4 regions of the Bacillus paramobilis genome follow, and region 4 is predicted to be linked to each of the others. Evidence: riboswitches for the same ligand, from Rfam matches in the RefSeq annotation. Region 4 holds a riboswitch; each other region holds the start of a gene.
What was found. Region 4 has a riboswitch for S-adenosylmethionine ahead of AABL52_RS26065 (MetQ/NlpA family ABC transporter substrate-binding protein). Riboswitches for the same ligand answer to the same signal wherever they lie in the genome.
Positions count from the first base shown of each region.

Region 1: it holds a riboswitch for S-adenosylmethionine, as region 4 does, so the genes downstream of both, AABL52_RS22070 (LLM class flavin-dependent oxidoreductase) here and AABL52_RS26065 (MetQ/NlpA family ABC transporter substrate-binding protein) in region 4, are expected to answer to the same signal.
Region 2: it holds a riboswitch for S-adenosylmethionine, as region 4 does, so the genes downstream of both, AABL52_RS19695 (Na+/H+ antiporter NhaC family protein) here and AABL52_RS26065 (MetQ/NlpA family ABC transporter substrate-binding protein) in region 4, are expected to answer to the same signal.
Region 3: it holds a riboswitch for S-adenosylmethionine, as region 4 does, so the genes downstream of both, AABL52_RS09975 (amino acid ABC transporter permease) here and AABL52_RS26065 (MetQ/NlpA family ABC transporter substrate-binding protein) in region 4, are expected to answer to the same signal.

Region 1 covers NZ_CP151108.1:4,291,576-4,296,333, reverse strand. The annotation lists gene AABL52_RS22085 (tetratricopeptide repeat protein) at 1-255, shown strand, start outside; gene AABL52_RS22080 (Phr family secreted Rap phosphatase inhibitor) at 252-389, shown strand; gene AABL52_RS22075 (hypothetical protein) at 645-851, opposite strand; SAM riboswitch class I at 1,083-1,189, shown strand; gene AABL52_RS22070 (LLM class flavin-dependent oxidoreductase) at 1,272-2,330, shown strand; gene AABL52_RS22065 (ATP-grasp domain-containing protein) at 2,323-3,279, shown strand; gene AABL52_RS22060 (hypothetical protein) at 3,848-3,988, shown strand.
Region 2 covers NZ_CP151108.1:3,857,573-3,862,330, forward strand. The annotation lists gene liaF (cell wall-active antibiotics response protein LiaF) at 1-720, opposite strand, end outside; gene AABL52_RS19685 (PspA/IM30 family protein) at 828-1,490, opposite strand; gene AABL52_RS19690 (hypothetical protein) at 1,536-1,892, opposite strand; gene AABL52_RS19695 (Na+/H+ antiporter NhaC family protein) at 2,121-3,437, opposite strand; SAM riboswitch class I at 3,532-3,637, opposite strand; gene AABL52_RS19700 (DUF402 domain-containing protein) at 3,758-4,276, opposite strand; gene gltP (glutamate/aspartate:proton symporter GltP) at 4,343-4,758, opposite strand, start outside.
Region 3 covers NZ_CP151108.1:1,931,988-1,936,745, reverse strand. The annotation lists gene AABL52_RS09995 (PqqD family protein) at 1-250, shown strand, start outside; gene AABL52_RS09990 (VOC family protein) at 439-1,338, opposite strand; gene AABL52_RS09985 (amino acid ABC transporter substrate-binding protein) at 1,414-2,205, opposite strand; gene AABL52_RS09980 (amino acid ABC transporter ATP-binding protein) at 2,217-2,978, opposite strand; gene AABL52_RS09975 (amino acid ABC transporter permease) at 2,998-3,666, opposite strand; SAM riboswitch class I at 3,736-3,842, opposite strand; gene AABL52_RS09970 (VanW family protein) at 4,070-4,758, opposite strand, start outside.
Region 4 covers NZ_CP151108.1:5,109,646-5,114,403, forward strand. The annotation lists gene AABL52_RS26050 (FAD-binding oxidoreductase) at 1-747, opposite strand, end outside; gene AABL52_RS26055 (hypothetical protein) at 860-1,624, opposite strand; gene AABL52_RS26060 (NAD(P)-dependent alcohol dehydrogenase) at 1,770-2,678, shown strand; SAM riboswitch class I at 2,759-2,873, shown strand; gene AABL52_RS26065 (MetQ/NlpA family ABC transporter substrate-binding protein) at 2,958-3,770, shown strand; gene AABL52_RS26070 (methionine ABC transporter ATP-binding protein) at 3,783-4,758, shown strand, end outside.

The sequences.
Region 1 (4,758 bases), 820 kb from region 4:
CAAAAAGAATATGAACATCATTTTAAAATTCTAAAGGGAATGAATGAGAATGTTTCTGCTGAAGAATTAGAGTTAGCTATTTCTAAAGGAATTTCTTTCTTTAATGAAGTAGGTTTATGGCAATATGTCCAGGAATATGCTGAAAAGTTAGCGGTTAAATATCATAAAGAAGGAAATTCAATAAAATCTAGTGAATACTTCTATTTAGGATATAAAGAAAAAGAAAAAGGTTTTCAGAAAGGGGCTTTAAAATGAAAAGAATCATAAGCAGTTCAATTGGATTAATAATTACGGTCATACTATTAAATGGAGTAAATGTTTCAACGGAACAATCAAAGGTTAGTACAACAAACGTTATACAATATACGCATGGAGAGCCGTGGGGCTGATGGAATATTGAAGTATAAAGAGTTATTAGATCAAAGTGAAGAAAAAGTAATTATTAGGTATATAGATGAAACGCTCAAATGAGCGTTTTTTTTATTTTATAATCAGATGTTTTATGTTCATATGTACCGCAGTAAAAGCTTATTCCTGACTTAAAAAAAGAGCCTCCACCGGAATGGTATTTGTATTAACTACAACCACATCTATCAAGAAAATTAGGTTTTTTTCCACATGAAGGACATCTCGATTCTAGTATTTTATTCTTCAAATATCTCCGGCTTCTCCACTCTAAATGATTTCACCTCACCGCACTCTAAACAAAATGTAGTTAATAGTTTGGAACGTTTTCCCACTGAAAAGAGCCTACTAGAATCATCTTCACAAACATATGCATGATAAGCAAATCCAACTCTTCCTTCTTTAAATGTAGTAGAACCACAATTCTCGCATCGTTTATTTTTCATGCTACGAACACCTCTTTTGCTGTATTTTTAAGATAAAAGTAAAGCAACTTGTTTATACATGATGTTTTCGACATGATACAACATAGCCCTTTATATATTCGTAAGTAAAACAACATAATACCCCTATAACAATATGATTTTTTATATATCATTTAATGTATATCGGAAAAATAAGTATTAAAGGATTGATTTTTATTATTCTGATGATTATAATAAATGAAAATCAAACAATTCTTATGTTGAGAAGTGGAGGGACGGGCCCTATGAAACTTCGGCAACCTCGTTTTAGACGAAAGGTGCCAAATCCTGCAGGTGAAAAAACACCTGAAAGATAAGAGCGGTTCACTTAGTCAAGAAGGCTACTCTTATTTCGATAAGAGTAGCTTTTTTTATGGCTAAAAGATAAAGGGGGAATAGGTAGTGGAGTACGGTTTTTGGTTACCGGTTTTTGGGGGATGGCTTCGAAATGTAGATGATGAATCTATGCCGCCTACGTTTGAGTATGCAAAACAAACAGCGCAAGCGGCAGAACAATTAGGTTTTTCAACAACACTGATTGCAGAATTAAATTTAAATGATATAAAAGGTGTTTCAGCACCAAGTTTAGAGGCGTGGACAACTGCGGCAGCACTTGCAGCAGTGACAGATAAATTAGAGATTATGACAGCTGTAAGACCTGGATTCCACAATCCAGCAGTTACAGCGAAAATGGCAGCGAATATCGATCAATTAAGTAATGGTCGTTTTACATTGAATGTAGTTTCAGCATGGTGGGAAGAAGAAGCGAGACAGTACGGCGGAGTATTTACCGCACATGATGAAAGATATGATCGCACAGAGGAATTTGTAACAATTTTGAAGGAGCTTTGGAAAGAAGAAGAGTTTTCTTATAAAGGGAACTTTTATGAGCTTCATGATACACATTTAAGTCCAAAACCTGTGCAGAAACAAGGCATTAAGCTTTATGCAGGTGGTGAGAGCGAACGAGGAAAAGAGGTCATTGTAAATCACGCGGATGCATATGTAATGCACGGGGGAACAGTGGAAGAAGTATCTGTGAAAATAGAAGATATGAAGAATCGTAGAAAGAAAGTTACAGAGGAGCCATTGCAGTCATTCGGGCTTGCGGCTTACGTCATTTGTCGTGACACAGAAGAAGAGGCGTTAGAAGAATGGAAACGCATAACGGATATGAAAGATGATGCGTTAGGTTACGCGAGTTACCAAGACTTTGTGAGTAAATCGCAGTTGGAACAGCAAGTGAAGCTCAATGATTATTCCGTATCGAATCGCGGGTTACGTCCTAATTTAATCGGAACACCAGAACAAATTGCAGAAAGGATACTTGCTTTTGAAAAAGTAGGTGTTACGTTATTACTTTTACAATTTTCACCACAGTTTGAAGAGATGAAACGATTTTCTGAAAAAGTGATGCCATTAGTTGAAGCGAAAAGAAAGGAATTGATTACAAATGAGTAAAATTTACATATTACATGAGAATAAGGAATGGACGGATCATTTAGTGAAAAGGCTGGAAGAACTGGAGTTGCCATATGAGGAATGGCTTTTAAATGAAGGAACACTTCCGTTAGAACAAGAACCTCCCCAAGGTGTTTTTTATAGCCGTATGAGTGCTTCTTCACATACGAGAGGGCATCGATATGCACCTGAATTAACTGAAGGGGTGCTTGCTTGGCTAGAGGGATACGGGCGCACAGTATTTAACGGATCTCGTGCATTACGCCTTGAAGTAAGTAAATTAAACCAATATGCAGCATTAAGAAAATTTGGGATACAAGTGCCGAAAACAATTGGTGCTGTTGGCCGTGACCATATAGTAAAAGCAGCAAAGGAATTAGGGGAAGTACCGTTCATTACAAAGCATAACCGTGCAGGTAAAGGCCTTGGTGTTCAACTGTTTCATTCCATTGATGCTTTAGAACAATATTTGGATGGTCCGGCGTTTGAAGAACCCATTGATGGAATTACTTTAATCCAGCAATATATTGAAGCACCAGAACCATATATTACACGTTGTGAGTTTGTAGGCGGCCAGTTTGTATATGCGGTTAAGGTAGATACATCAGAAGGATTTGAACTTTGTCCAGCAGATGCATGCTCGATTCAAGATGCTTTTTGCCCAGTAGGAGAAGAGAGTAAGAAAGAGACGCCAACAAAATTTGAAATTATATCGGACTTCCACGAGCCAATTATTGAACAATATAAAGAGTTTTTGAAAGAAAATGAAATTACCGTTGCTGGTATTGAATTTATTCGCAGTGCGGATGGAACAATTTATACGTATGATATTAATACAAACACAAACTATAATTCTGATGCAGAGTCTGTAGCGAATCAATTTGGTATGCTTGAGCTTGCTACATTCCTTGGAAGAGAATTAGAGAAACAAGTAGAGTCAGTTAAATAAGATATACGTTTCTAGTGAAAACCTTTGTTACAGTAATCGTGGTCGTATGACTAAGTTTAGGCTATCCAGATGCAGGTGTGCATGCGTTTGAAGTGATCTTTGCGGAGCAAAATAGTCCCAAATTCTTTTCGTTAAAAGTTCATGTCTTAAATTGATTTATCCCGCGTTAACGGACAGTAAAACTCACACCTCAAAATTCAATTGGAGCAAAGAAGTTAGGTGGGAGATCAACTGTCCGTAAACGTCCGATTGGTTCAACTAATAATCAGTGGGGGAGGAACAAAACCCCCACTGATTAAAGTTTCACTTTATTAAATAGAAATAATTAGTGGTAATATAAAGTGTTTTTTACCTAATAAACCTTTTGGATTCTAAATATTAACTCCAAAGTAATTCATTTCATAAATTTTAATTTTTTGCTAACAATGTTATTATTTTATATATTATTATTATTATTATTATTATTATTATTATTATTATTCCAATAAGTATTGTGTTAATTAGTTATTTTCTGATAATATCTCTGTGTGTTTTACTCTAATAATTATAAAAAGGTGGTGTTTTCTTTATGTCAAACATGTTTCATAAAATTGGTGATGCGATTGAAAGGAGTATGTATTTTAAATCTTGTTTTTATATTTTAACAGGGGCTCTGCTTATTTATATTGGTTACATTGTAGGTAAGTGGGTGGGTTCCGCTGTATTTTAGAGTGAAAAATGGAATTTAATCAAGAAAAAAGAATTTTTTCAAAAGGTGTATCAATATAAAATAAATATTAATTAAACGTAATATAACTGAATTAAGAATAATGTATATTATTCTTAATTCAGTATTAAATAAAGAAATGCCTAATTTAGCAGTATTAAGTAATGAGGAATTAAAAAACATTGATGTTTATGGTGTCTACAGCAGTTTTTTTACTGGTCACTTTACTGTGTATTACGTTATATTTTAAAACACACGATAAACGTTTTATGTATCATTATTTTTAACTTTTTTTGTTATTGGTACTTTTTCATAATTAAATGTCCAGTGGTTTATCACAAATTAAATTAAGAAGAGCATATATAAGAGAGAAAAGGCATTCATAAGAATGCCTTTTCTTTATCAATAGCCCGAGGAGAAGAGAATATACAGATTTTGATGTGGTACTTCTTGAGCAAATAGTTGTAATTCATCAGATACAGAAATAGACATACAAAAACGCCATTTTCTCCTATGATTCTACAGAAAGAATTAGGATAGAAGTAAAGCAACTTAGTTATAAATGATGTTTTCGACATGATACAACATACCCCTTTATATATTTACAAGTAAAACAGCATAATATTAATACGGAAAAATATAATAATATGAGTTTTTGCATATTTCAAAACTTAATATATCCTTCAAAAAATTTTAATAGTATAATATGTTTTGTCATATTCTTTTAGATTTTTCGACAAAATATAAAAATAGAGAACGTATTGGGAGAAGGA
Region 2 (4,758 bases), 1.3 Mb from region 4:
ATCGCCTACGACAAGCGAAGAAATAATTTTAATACGACGAGGAGCCTCTTTATACTGCTCTGTTCTAAATGTAACATTGCGGTTAAATCCTGTTTCTTCATGACCTGGCAGAAGCACACGTCCGACAAGAACAGAATGATTTAAAGACAGTTCAATATCATATGGCACATATAAACGGATATTACCAACGACACCGCGAATAACAATTACCGTCTCCCCTTCTGGGATCATAGCAGTTGTTAAATCTATTTCCACATCACAAGCACCATATTGAACATTAATATCCTCAAGTTCATAAATATGATCCATCATTCGTATATTCCCTACAAACATATTTTTTAAATACGGTTCTGTACGGTATATTTGCTTCTCTTCGTCTATAATCCCTTTTTCTTTAATTTCAACCTTCATTGCTTTTTGCTGATGTCCTTGTTGAATCAGTTGATAACCAATTAAAGCTAAACAAGCAAATACGACAAGAACAAATGCTGCTGATGAAAATAAGAAGAATAAAAATACGATACCACCAACAAATAAAAATACATTTCCCCGTACATAACGATTCTTTTTACGATAATGCCTTCCAAACATAAGCATAATAAATGCAAAAATGAGACCACCTGGTTCAAAATGTCCAAGTATCATATCAAGAAAAAGACCGAATCCAAATATGATGAGGAGCATCCCCATTAATTGTGTTTTTGAAAAATGCTTCTTCATTTCAGCTCCCCCCCTTCTTTTCACATATACATAGAAGAAAAGGCATTGCTTTCCAACACCTTTTCTCCTATCACTATATCATAAGCCTGTTTTATAATATACTACTATTATTTTGTTAACTCTTTCGTTAACGATACATCATTCTTTTCTTTCATTTCACGCTCAAGCTTTGCAATCTTCATATCAAATGTGTCACGTTCATGCTCCTCATTCATACGAGTTTCTAAGTCACGAATATGATCTTCAATTTCTTCAAAGCGTAAGAACGGATTGTTTTCATCCATTTTATGCATCGCTGTATTCATACGGCGATTTGCATGTGCCATATTTTCACGTGCCATTAGTTCCATGCGCTTTGCGTGCATTTCTTTTAATTTATTTTTCATGTCAGAAAGACGACGCTCTAACTCATCGATTTGCTCTACAACACCAGCATACATTCCTTCTAATCGAGTTACTTGCCCTTCATAATAAGCTACTTCTTCTAATGCACGTTCGTGTAACTGTAATTCGCCTGCTTCTTGAGCGATGATAGCCTGTTTTGATCTTTTATTAACGAAATAACGCGCTTGCTCAAGCTCACGAGCGAAATTAGATTTTAATGTTTTATGACGCTGAATTAACTTCTCAATTTTTGTTGTTTCACGCTCACTATCGCGTAAATATTGGTTTAACATAGCGATTGGATTTTTTCTTTCTTTCTCATCTAACACATTATGAAAATCTGCTAAAATTGCATCGCGTACACGTCCGAATAAAGATTGTTTCATTATAATCTTCCTCTCTTCTACTTTATAAATTTGATTTGATTTTTATTAGTTTTTCATTAACTTGTTCCACTCATCTTCAAAGTTGCTATATGGTTTAGAACTTTCTGGTGCAGAATCAACAACTACATTTTTTTCTTTTTTCCACTCACGATATCCGTAGTATAAAACTACTAATGCTGCGATACCGATTAGTGCTGGGGAATGAGAAAGGGCGATGGACAAGCCGATCAAACCAACAATACCCCAAGCTAACTTTCCAAAAAATGATTGTGCTCGCACAAATGATTTATAGCTCCAGTACACAACTCCTGCTCCAATTGCGAACCCTATAATACCAGCAAGACTGCCAAGAGCAATTAAAGCTAAAATACCAGCCGCGATAAACGCTAGAAATTGTTTCATCTTGTGCTTGCCTCCCTTCGATTTGATACTCTTATCTTAACTATTTTTTCATCTTTCCATAACGAGCTTAAGAACCGTTTTTAACTCAGACTTAAGACCGAGTCGCATTCAGCCTTGTGCAAAAACTACGATTGGATAGGATGTTTCACTCTTTTATTGCACATAAAAAGCCGTACAGAGAATACTCTCTGTACGGCTTTCATTGCTATGCATAAACTTCATTTTTCATTATGCTGTTTTATGATATTCTTTCTTTCCCGCCACTTTAGAAAACCTCGGGAAACCAATTAATATAGAAATGATTCCACATACTCCAACTAAGATTGGATAAAACGCATATGGTAACAATTCAATCGGAGATAACGCCGCAAACCCTGCTGCTGTTAACATTTGAGCACCATACGGGATTAACCCTTGCACACAGCATGAGAAAAGATCTAATACACTCGCTGATTTACGAGGATCAATTTCATACTGATCTGCAATGTTTTTCGCAAGCGGACCTGTAAAGATAATAGAAATCGTATTATTTGCTGTACACATATTCGTCATACTTACTAAGCCAGCGATACCGAACTCTGCTCCTTTTTTCGAACGAATGTTACGCGTTAAAATATTCATTAAATATTGAATGCCACCATTATATTGAATCAGTTCGACCATACCGCCAATTAAAATAGCAAGTAATACTAACTCCATCATACCGCCCATTCCAGTCGTTACACTTTTAAAGAAACTCTCTAACGTGTAACTTCCATCTAAAAGACCGATAACGCCTGATAGTACTGTCCCACCAGTTAACACGATAAGTACATTCCAGCCAAGTAACGCTGTAATAAGTACTCCTGCATACGGTAAAATCTTTATCCAGTCAAAGCTATGCGCTTTAATCTGCGTATCACTTCCTAAGGTAACGATTACTAATAGTACAATTGTAATAACCGCTGCTGGTAATACAATTAAAAAGTTCGTTTTAAACTTATCTTTCATTTCTGTTCCTTGCGAACGTACAGCTGCGATTGTTGTATCTGAAATAAATGATAAATTATCACCAAACATCGCTCCACCAACAACAGTAGCCATCGTAAGTGCAATGGAGATATCAGTTTGCCCACTAATCCCTACAGCAATTGGTGCTAATGCAGCAATCGTTCCCATTGAAGTTCCCATCGCTAATGAAATAAATGCCCCTATAACAAAAATTCCAGCTACGATAAATCCTTGCGGCAAAATGGATAACGCTAAGTTAACTGTAGAATCAACGCCGCCCATCCCTTTTGCTGTTTCAGAAAATGCTCCTGCAAGCACAAATATTAGAACCATAATCATAATATCTGGGTTCCCTGCACCTTTAGCAAATCGTTCTACTTTTACATTAAAGCTTTCTTTACGATTCATTGCTAAAGCGACCCCTACAGCAATTGAAATTGCTACAAGTATCGGCAATTTATAGAAATCACCTGTAATAATTCCAGAACCAATAAATAGCGCCAAAAATATCCCCAGTGGTAATAAAGCCAAACCATTTCCTCTCGTTTCTTTCAAAGTACCATCTCTCCCTAGTTTCAACCTTTTTCTAATGAATAACAAAAGACCTCTTCCAATGAGAAGAGGTCTTATACATCTATAAGAAACGCTCTTCTCATCTTTCAAGCACATGCTTGCTGGATTTGGCACAGCACTCTGAAATCGAGTCCGCTGCCGAGGCATCGTAGGGCCAGTCCCTCCGCCTCTCTTTATAAGAAGGTTTCATATTTATTTTTTAATAATAATTTCTTCCCTAACTTTACTCGCTTACAAAACAAAAGTCAATTATTTTTTGTATAGATTTTTTTGGTAATTATGCAAAAATTTGAATACAACAATCATTTTAACTTTTTGATTTCTTCTTCCAATATTGAAATCCAATAAAATTCACTATTTTTTATTGCAGCTATTATCCATTTCGTAGTGCACCAAGCTAACTCATACTCTTCTTTTGTAACATCGCCACTTTTATAAGCATCCTCTAACTCATCTTCATCCAATATATACATTTTACCGTTCGGTAATAACACTACATCTAAATATAAATCATCAAAATAAGGTAAACCACGATCGTCTATTTCATATTCTTTCGCCACATCAATATAATATTGCACTAATTTTTTCTGATCATCTAACATAGCTGTAATCGCAAAGTTTTTCCCGTCTATGAAATATTGAATCCACGTAAACTGATTCCCTGCAATACAAAGTTCCTTACCATCATATTCTTTACAACTAGGTTCTTTCACCTTTTTTATTTCCAGTATTCCTAGCATTCCTTCTTCTATTTGCTTAACTGTATAATCTTTCTCTATTAGTCGCTTCCACGAAGAACCGTCACCATATTTACGTTTCATTACGTCCGCTTCCCTTCTATATAGAAAAGCCCCCACATATTATGTGAGAGCTTGTTCAAATTATAATTAAGCTGCTTGCTTATTAGAAATCTCTTTCAAATAGGCCTGTCCTTTTTCAGCGTCATACTGACCTTCCCACTTAGACATAACTACAGCCGCTAAAGAGTTACCTACAACGTTAACTGCTGTACGAGCCATATCTAAAATACGGTCAATACCAGCGATGAAGGCTAAACCTTCAGCTGGAATACCTACTGTACCAAGTGTCGCTAATAATACAACGAATGATACGCCAGGTACACCCGCAATACCTTTTGATGTAAGCATTAATACAAGTAATAATGTAATTTGTTGTGTAATGGATAAATCAATACCGTACATTTGCGCTAAGAAAATAGCCGCAATTGCTTGATATAAAGTTGATCCATCTAAGTTAAATGAATAACCTGTCGGAATAACGAAAGATGTAATTGCCTTCGGAC
Region 3 (4,758 bases), 2.1 Mb from region 4:
ATGGTATAGCGTATTTTATATAATTGGTATTTGTTGGGCTCTATACTTCTTCTTTTTTATTACTTTACCCCTTTCTATACAATTTATAAAAAATATCTCTTACCAATTAAACAATACCCCTATTTTATCATGGCAATTTATAGACGGTATTATCATGATTATTATTACACTAATACCAATTCTATTCGTTATCATTTCATGGTTTGTAGGTTATTTACGTAATAATAAAATAAAGCAAATTTCTCAATAATAACTAATTTTTTATATCCTTCTCTATCTTTACGCTAAAAATATATAAAGTGCTCTTTAACCCAAGAAAGTAGTATGTAATTTCATACTACTTTCTTGGGTATTTATTCTTCAATCACATTATGTTACCTATCTTTAAAATTTTTACGTTTCACGGGAAATAAATCATAACATTTTAGTTCTAATCTATTAAATTATAAAACCTACTGTAATACCACTAGGATCTACTACTGTAAATCCGTTTGTACTTTCGTTTACTTTATGTTGTTTTTCTATTAATCTTTCTTTCACTTCATCTAACGCTTCTTTATACGGTAATACAATTGTATACACTTTAAGTCCAGTTGCATGTGCTGGTGGATGTGGATTATGTACTCCGTTCCACGTATTTGCACCTATATGGTGATGATACCCTCCTGCAGAAATGAATAAGCAGTCGTCTTCGCGTTGTTGCACTTCAAACCCTACTGTCTCTACATAAAACTCATGTGACTTCTCTACATCAGCTATTCGTAAATGTACGTGCCCAACGACAGTATCAGTAGGTAATCCATCAGCCTCATAATCAACGAGTGTTGCCAGTTCTTTTAAATCTAGCGGCGTACTTCCTCCTGGTCCTTCTCCCCATTGATCACGCGGACGGTCTGCATAAATTTCAATACCATTCCCCTCTAAATCTTGTAAATAAAACGCTTCGCTATACGTATGATCACTTGCACTATTAAACCTTGAAATTGGTAAAATTTCATTAGAATATGTATAACGCCCTTCTTGTTCAGCTGGACTATCAATTACATTCTTATTACGAATCACCCCAAATAATGCCGATGCAAATGCTTCACGAGTCGGAACTAAAAAGGCTACATGATATATGCCAGTCGTACGCGGCTCTTGCAGAATCCCGTCCTCTAACTTTTCAAGAACAAGTAACGTGCTCTTTCCACCTTTTCCTGATAAATATGCTTTATTCGCCTCCTGTTTAATTACTTCTAAGCCTACTACATTCTCATAAAAAGCAATTTGGCGCTCTAAATCTTGCACTTTAAATTCAACATGACCAATACGTGTTTTCGGATGAATTTGTACCATGAATAACTCCCTCTCTAGTTCCCTTTATTTTTTTATATTAATTGATAGGTGATAGCCCCATTCAACGAATACACCTTAATTTTGTTTTTTCGTAGCATCAACTTTTAGCCATTTTTTCGATATCTCACTTAATGTGCCATCTTGCTCTAACTCTTTTAACGCTTTATTTATATTTTCCAACTTTTCGCTCTTTTTAGCAAATGGAAATGCAATCTCTCCCCATTCAAGTGGACCAAATCCGACTTTAACATTATCTAGTTTTGCTTTTGTAATTGTCGTTTCTACTTGAACTTTATCATTATAATAAGCATCGACACGTCCAAGTCCTACTTCATTCAATTCGGCTGTCGGATCTTCTGAGAATGTCTTAATTGTAAAAGCATTATTTTTATTTAGTGCTTTTAACTCCTGCTCTCCTGCTGTACCAAGTCCAACACCTACAGTCTTACCTTTTAGATCTTCTAACGATTTGATTGTATGGTTATCCTTCTTCACCGCAAAAACAGAGCCTGAGTACACGTATGGAATTGAAAAATCATATTTCTTTTTCCTTTCCGGAGAGACTGATAGTTCATTTGCAATTGTATCAATACGACCTGAATCTAATAAACCGAATAACCCCTCAAAATCAGAAACATTCCATTCTACTTTATACCCAGCTTTTTTAGCAGCCGCTTCAATAATTTCAGCATCAAAACCTTTTACGTTCTCGCCTTCTTTAAATATAAATGGACTACGCCCTGCAGAAGTCCCAACTTTCACTACTTTTTCATCTGTCTTTTTACTTGCTGTATCCGAACCACAAGCAGACAAAACTCCAACTGATACTGTTAATGCTAGTGTTAATAATAATGATGATTTTTTCATAGCTCTTCCTCCTAAATAACGAAATGATTGCCTTCTTCAGAAGCATTTAATTGCCGTAAAAACTTTTTCGTACGTTCATTTTGCGGGTTTCGGAAAATCTCTTTCGGCGTCCCCTGCTCTATAATAATTCCATCAGCCATAAAAATAACGCGATCTGCCACGTCTTTTGCAAAATTCATTTCATGTGTAACAACAACCATCGTTATATGCTGTCTTGCCAAGTCTTTAATAACTTGCAATACCTCATTCACCAATTCTGGGTCAAGTGCAGAAGTCGGTTCATCAAACAATAAAACCGCGGGATTTAAAGCCATTGCCCTAGCAATCCCTATCCTTTGCTGTTGCCCTCCCGATAACATTGTTGGATAAAAACTTTCTTTATCAGCTAAGCCTACTTGTTTTAATATTTCTCTCGCTATTCTCTTTGCCTCTTCTTCACTTTTTTTCTGTACAACCGTTAATGCTGTTGTAATATTTTGTAATGCTGTTTTATTTTTAAATAAATTATAGTTTTGAAAAACCATAGCCGTTTTTTGACGTAATTGTATTATTTCTTTTTTATAAAGTTTTTTCGCATGAATCTCTAAATCTTCAATTCTAATACTTCCATCCTCTGGTTGTTCTAATAAATTTAAACATCTTAATAATGTCGATTTACCTGAACCAGAAGGTCCAATAATGACTACCACTTCTCCTTTATTTACAGTAAGTGAGATTCCTTTTAATACTTCATTACTTTTGTAAGATTTATACAAATCACTTATCTCAATCACACATATCACCTCATTCCTGTTACAAATACGGTGCATCAAGTTTCTTTTCTAACTTTTTCTGTCCCCAACTAATTACGATTGTAATAATCCAATATACTATTGCTACCGCTAAATAACTTTCCATATAACGATACGATTGTGCCGCTAGCATTTTCGCTTGCGCTAAAATTTCAGCCACCCCAAGAGCAAAAGATAACGAAGATTCTTTTAACAATCCGACAAAATTATTTCCAAGTGACGGTACCGCTACACGAATAGCTTGCGGGAAAATAATTTGTCGCATCGCTTGCGCCTTTGTCATTCCAACTGATAAACAAGCATCCATTTGCCCCGATTCCACAGCATTTAATGAACCTCGAATAATTTCTGATAAATAAGCAGCATTATTTAAACTTAGGCCAATTAAAGTTGCTTGCATAGCTGTAAGCACTGTAAATGTCGGAAAGATTTGTGGTAATCCGAAATACAACACAAACAATTGAACTAATAGCGGCGTTCCTCTAAAGAAAGAAATATACACCCTTACAATAGGATATAAAAATTTTGTTTTGTTCTTCGTTACAATCGCCAAGCCAATCCCTATAACAAAAGAAATAATCATTGAAACTAAAGTAATCCCTAAAGTTATGTATACATACTTAAATAATTGCGGAAAACTTTCTAAAAAATACGTTACATCAAACTTCACTCTATCCCCCCTCTCTAAACAAAAAACTCTTCTTACATATATAAGAAGAGTTGAATGTTAATCCATTTCCCCTCATCTTCCAAACGCATTATACGTTTGCTGGAATTAGCACAGTACTTTTGTAGCCTGTTGCTGAGATTTCATCGGGCCAGTCCCTCCATCTCTCTTGATAAGAAAACTAATAAATATTTCCATTTATTTAGTTGTTAATATGAAGAATACAGTTAATTATATATAATGTCAATAGGAAAACTAAGAATTAAATTCAATACTTTTTCGAATAGCTTATTCCTCACATTCAGCCAGTCTTAAGGAATATAATTTACACTGGATAAATTGCACAAAAAAAGCCATTATTTCTATTAAGAATAGAAATAATGGCTTTTTTATAGATTAATTATTCTTATCTCATTTTATGTACTTCAGCAACTAACTTTCCGCCCTGAATGCCCATATAAAGTTTCACAGGTGCATCATTCGTGTTTTCAAACACTAAGTCTAAGTATGGATATGCAATTGTAGCGTCTCTTCCTTGTGGAACGTATCCTACCGTTTTAGAATGCGTTGTTCTCTCTACCATCTTCAAACCAGCTTGATCTGCTGCATTGTATAAAGTTGATGATGTTTGACAAACACCACCGCCGTAGCCATCTACTAATTTACCATCTACAATTTCTTTTCCTAATTGGTATCCTTTATCTGGCGTTGTATCACCTATTAATGCATTGAAAGAGAAACGGTCTCCTTTCGCTAATACAACTCCATTTATGCTCGCTGCTGACAAACGAATATTCTCAATACGGCCACCTGCTGAGCCACCTAAATTCGTTTCGTATCTACCAATTACCGTGCCACTTCCTTGCGCATCACTTAATGTTGCAGTAGGCTTTTTCTCAACAATAGGTAATTGATATGAAGAATCCCACATACCAACGTTTAATAATTTATCTACTAATTCTTTTTCCATTAACTCATAAGCAGGTTTTCCTTCTTGCCAACTTCCATCAGGTGCTACGCGTGAAGGAACCATCTTTTTGTCAACGCTTTTCCCAACCTCGCTAGCAACCTTCGTTACCGATTTTTTAAATTTCG
Region 4 (4,758 bases):
AACAGAAATACGGGCTAAGTGCATACGAACATTTTCTTCTCTCTTCACTTTATCTTTGAAATAAGACGTGTATTCTTTATAATCTATCATTCTCGTGTGCATTTCATATAATTCATCATCAGTTAGCTTTAATGTCACATCTAAAATCACACCAAATAATCCGTATCCCCCAATTACATACGGAAACAAATCAGCATTTTCTTCTCTACTTACATTACGCACCGTGCCATCTGCCATTAACAATCTGAACGAATCTACTGTATCAATCAATGCTTCATGACGAATATCACGCCCATGTACATTTACACTTAATGAACCACCGACAGTAAAAATATTTTGAGATTGCATGACTTGAACCGCAAGACCATAGGGATTGATTTTCTTTTGAATGCCATTCCATGTGACACCGCTTTGCACCTTAATCCTCTTCTTCTCTGGATCAAATTCTAATATTTTATTATACCCCTTCATATCAAGCATCGTGCCGTTCGGATAATACGTCTGTCCTCCTTGGCTATGTTGCATACCTGCAATGGAAATTTTCTCTCCGGAAGTATTTGCATCTTGCACAACCTGTTTTAATGAACGTTCATCCTCAGCATTTTCAACACCTTTAATTTTCGTTGGAAGCAACTTTCCTACATCGCTCATAATAGGATGATCTAGTTGCTCCTTATATGTATTTATAGATGTCGTAAGTAAAACTGTATAAGCTAAAATGACCACCGCTATCTTTCTTTTTTTCAAATGACACTCTCCTCTTCTACATCTTTTCCTCTTCATATTGTACCTATTTTCCTATGAAGAAAGTATACAAAAAAGAGGGCACCTTATTTTAGGTCCCTCCTCATCAAAACTGTTACTTTACTGCTGGCAATTGTATTGGGTCAAACTTTTCGTACGACGTATATTTTGCGTTCGTAATAATATGTGCTTTATCCTTGCCGTTACTACTCATAACCATGTCTATCTTTGCTGATTCATATTTAAAATCTTTTGTAATGATATATTCTGCATCCACTTCTTCTATCTTCGCATTTTGTGCTTGTAACATTTTCTTCTGCGTTTCATCCATGCTAGTTAACATACTTTCTGTTTCTTGCCCTTTTAATGTAAATTTCAGTTTATATTTATCTCCGCTTTTCTCCATCTTCATTTTATCTAAAACTACTTCCGGTACTTCTAACTTATCTATAATATCTTGAGTCGCTTTCATTCCACCAGCGTTTAATTGCTCCTCTGGTACAGTTATAACTTCTCCTGTATTAGGGTTTTTCACCTCACCAGCAACTTTACCATCCACAGTATACACTACAACATTTGTACCAGAAATATTCATTTCAGAACGAGAATTCTTTGTCTTTGGCTCTAATTGCATCTTAGCCTTTAATATATCCATCTCTGTTCCCTCAGCTTTTACTCCTACACCATATGTCATCGTTACATGCTCTTCATTTTTAAAAGCTTCGTTCGTTTTCTTGAAAACATCCTTCGCCGCTAATTCTTTTTCTTTTTGAACTGATTCTTTTTTCGGTTCATTCGTCTTTGTTGTTTTCTCATTACTACATCCTACCCCTAGACTGATTGCAAACACTAAACTCGAAATAAAAATAATTTTTTTCATAATGTCGCCCCCTTTTCCAAAATAATATCACCTCTTTTCCTATGAAATCTATACAATTTTTAATCTATATTCGCTATATAGCGACATGTTTAATGAAGATTTTAAATATGATGTAAATAACAACAACTAAATTCAGGAGGTCATTATGAAAGCAATTATTTGCACAAAGTATGGACCACCTAACGTTCTTCAACTTCAAAATATAGAGAAACCTATACCTAAAAAGAACGAAGTATTAATTAAAATTCACGCAACAAGTGTATCAACTGGAGATTGTAGAATACGCGGTTTTAATAGTCCCCTCTTATTTTGGATTCCTATGCGGATCATATTAGGTTTCAGAAAACCAAGAAAACCTATACTCGGCGTAGAGTTATCCGGTGAAATCGAAGAAATAGGAACAGATGTAACTCAATTTAAAAAAGGTGATCCAATTTTTGCATTAACAGAACTAAACCTCGGTGGTTATGCCGAGTACACATGCGTACATGAAAGTGGATTAATAGCATTAAAACCTACCAATGTGACGTATGAAGAAGCTGCAGTTATTCCTTTTGGTGGAACTTCAGCATTACATTTTCTGAGAAAGGGTCGTATAAAAAAAGGGCAACAAGTGCTCATATATGGTGCCTCCGGATCAGTAGGAACAGCTGCTGTACAACTTGCTAAATATTTAGGTGCGACCGTTACGGCTGTTTGTAGTAATTCAAATTTTGAACTTGTTCAATCTTTAGGAGCTGATAAAGTAATTGATTATACGAAAGAAGATTTTACTAAACGGGGCGAACGCTACGATATTATATTTGATGCAGTTGGGAAGTATAAAAAATCCCTTTGTACAAATACATTAACACCCAATGGAAAATATGTATCTGTGAATGGAATGATGGCAAAGGTAAGTAAAGAGGATATGATTCTACTAAAAGAACTAACTGAAACAGAACATTTAAAACCTGTTATTGATAGAACCTACCGATTAGAAGAAATTTCTGAAGCTCATATGTATGTGGAAAAGGGACATAAGAAAGGTAACGTTTCGATTACCTTAAAATAAAATATATTCAGAAAATAACGTTGACAATTCTTTTTGTAAGATTTACTATTAGTACCATATTAAAAAACTACATACACAAACTCTTATCAAGAGTGGCGGAGGGACTGGCCCGATGATGCCCGGCAACCGAGCTTATGACGTATAAGCTAAGGTGCTAATTCCTGCAAAACGATTTTTCGTTTTGGAAGATAAGAGAGGATCCTATTTTGTCTATTCGGCACCTCTCTTATTTTGAGAGGTGCTTTTTATTTTGGAACGTATATGGAGGGGGAATTATAGATGAAAAAAGTATTATTAAGCATTGTAAGTGGAGCGGTATTATTGCTAGGTGCATGTGGTGCTAATTCTGATAAAGAGGTAAAAGCATTAGATGAGAAAAAGATTACTGTCGGTGTAACTGGCGGACCGCATGAACAAATTTTTGAAAAGGTAAAAGAAGTGGCAGCAAAAGACGGACTCGAAATCGATGTAAAGGTATTTAATGATTATGTAGCACCAAACGTATCCTTAGATGAAAAAAGCCTCGATATAAATAGCTATCAAACGAAATCATATTTAGACGTATTTAAAGCTGAGCGCAATATGAAATTAACGGAAGTATTTTCAACAGTAACATTCCCTATGGGCGTATATTCTAAAAGCTTAAAGGATGTAAAAGACTTAAAAGAGGGCGACGCAATCGCTGTACCAAATGATCCAACGAATGAACTTCGAGCTTTAAAGCTATTTGAAAAAGCAGGAGTTTTAAAAGTGGATCCAAAGGCGACAGAAAAAGCGACTGCGAAAGATGTCATTGAAAATCCGAAAAATTTAAAGATTGTTGAATTAGAGGCATCTCAATTACCAACACAGCTAGGTGAAGTGAAAGCAGCTGCAATTAATACAAACTTTGCATTAGGTGCAAAATTAAGCCCAGCAAAAGACTCCATTTTCCGCGAAGGTAAAGATTCACCATATGTGAACTGGGTCGTTGTTCGCACTGAAAATAAAGATGATGCTGTTGTAAATAAATTAAAGAAAGCTTATCAATCTAAAGAAGTAAAAGAATTTATCGAGAAAAAATTTGATGGTTCTGTTTTACCGTCTTGGTAGGAGCTGACGATAATGATTGAATTAAAAAATGTATCCAAAGTATTTACAACAAAAAAAGGGAATGTAGAAGCTCTTAAGTCTACTTCCCTTCAAGTAAAAAAGGGCGAAGTATTTGGAATCATTGGATATAGTGGCGCTGGTAAAAGTACATTAATTCGATGTGTAAATTTATTAGAAAAACCAACGACAGGAAATATCATTGTAAACGGCCAAGACTTAACAACTTTATCAGCAAAAGAACTAGCAAAATCGAGACAAAAAATCGGGATGATTTTCCAAGGGTTCAATTTACTTAAAACTGTGACAGTTTATGAAAATATCGCATTACCGTTACGTCTATCTGGTCTTTCCAAAAATGAAATTGAAAAAAGGGTAGAAAAGTATTTACGTATTGTCGATCTTTTTAATCGAAAAGATGCCTATCCGAGTGAACTTTCTGGTGGCCAGAAGCAGCGTGTTGCCATTGCACGTGCACTATCACATGAACCTGAAGTGTTATTAAGCGACGAAGCAACGAGTGCTTTAGACCCAGAAACAACGGATTCTATTCTTGACCTATTACTAAAGATTAATGAAGAAATCGGGATTACAATTTTATTAATTACACATGAAATGAATGTCATCCAGCGTATATGTGACCGAGTTGCTGTCATGGAACATGGAGCAGTGGTTGAAAGCGGGACTGTGAAGGATATATTTACAAATCCACAACATGTAACAACGAAGAAATTCGTAAATAGTGCATTTGCAGCGAAGATTCCAGAAGAAGTACAAAAAGAACTACAAACTACCGGTGAAATTGTAACTCTCTCCTTTATAGGGAATGCTTCAGGAGAGCCAGCATTAGCTGTCGCTACAAAACGTTTTCAAGTGTATCCAAATATTTTATCCGGTAATATTACACAGTTAAAACATGAATCATATGGGAAACTGATCATTCATATGCAGGGTGAGAAAAATGAAATAGCCCGCGCTTTATCATTTTTAC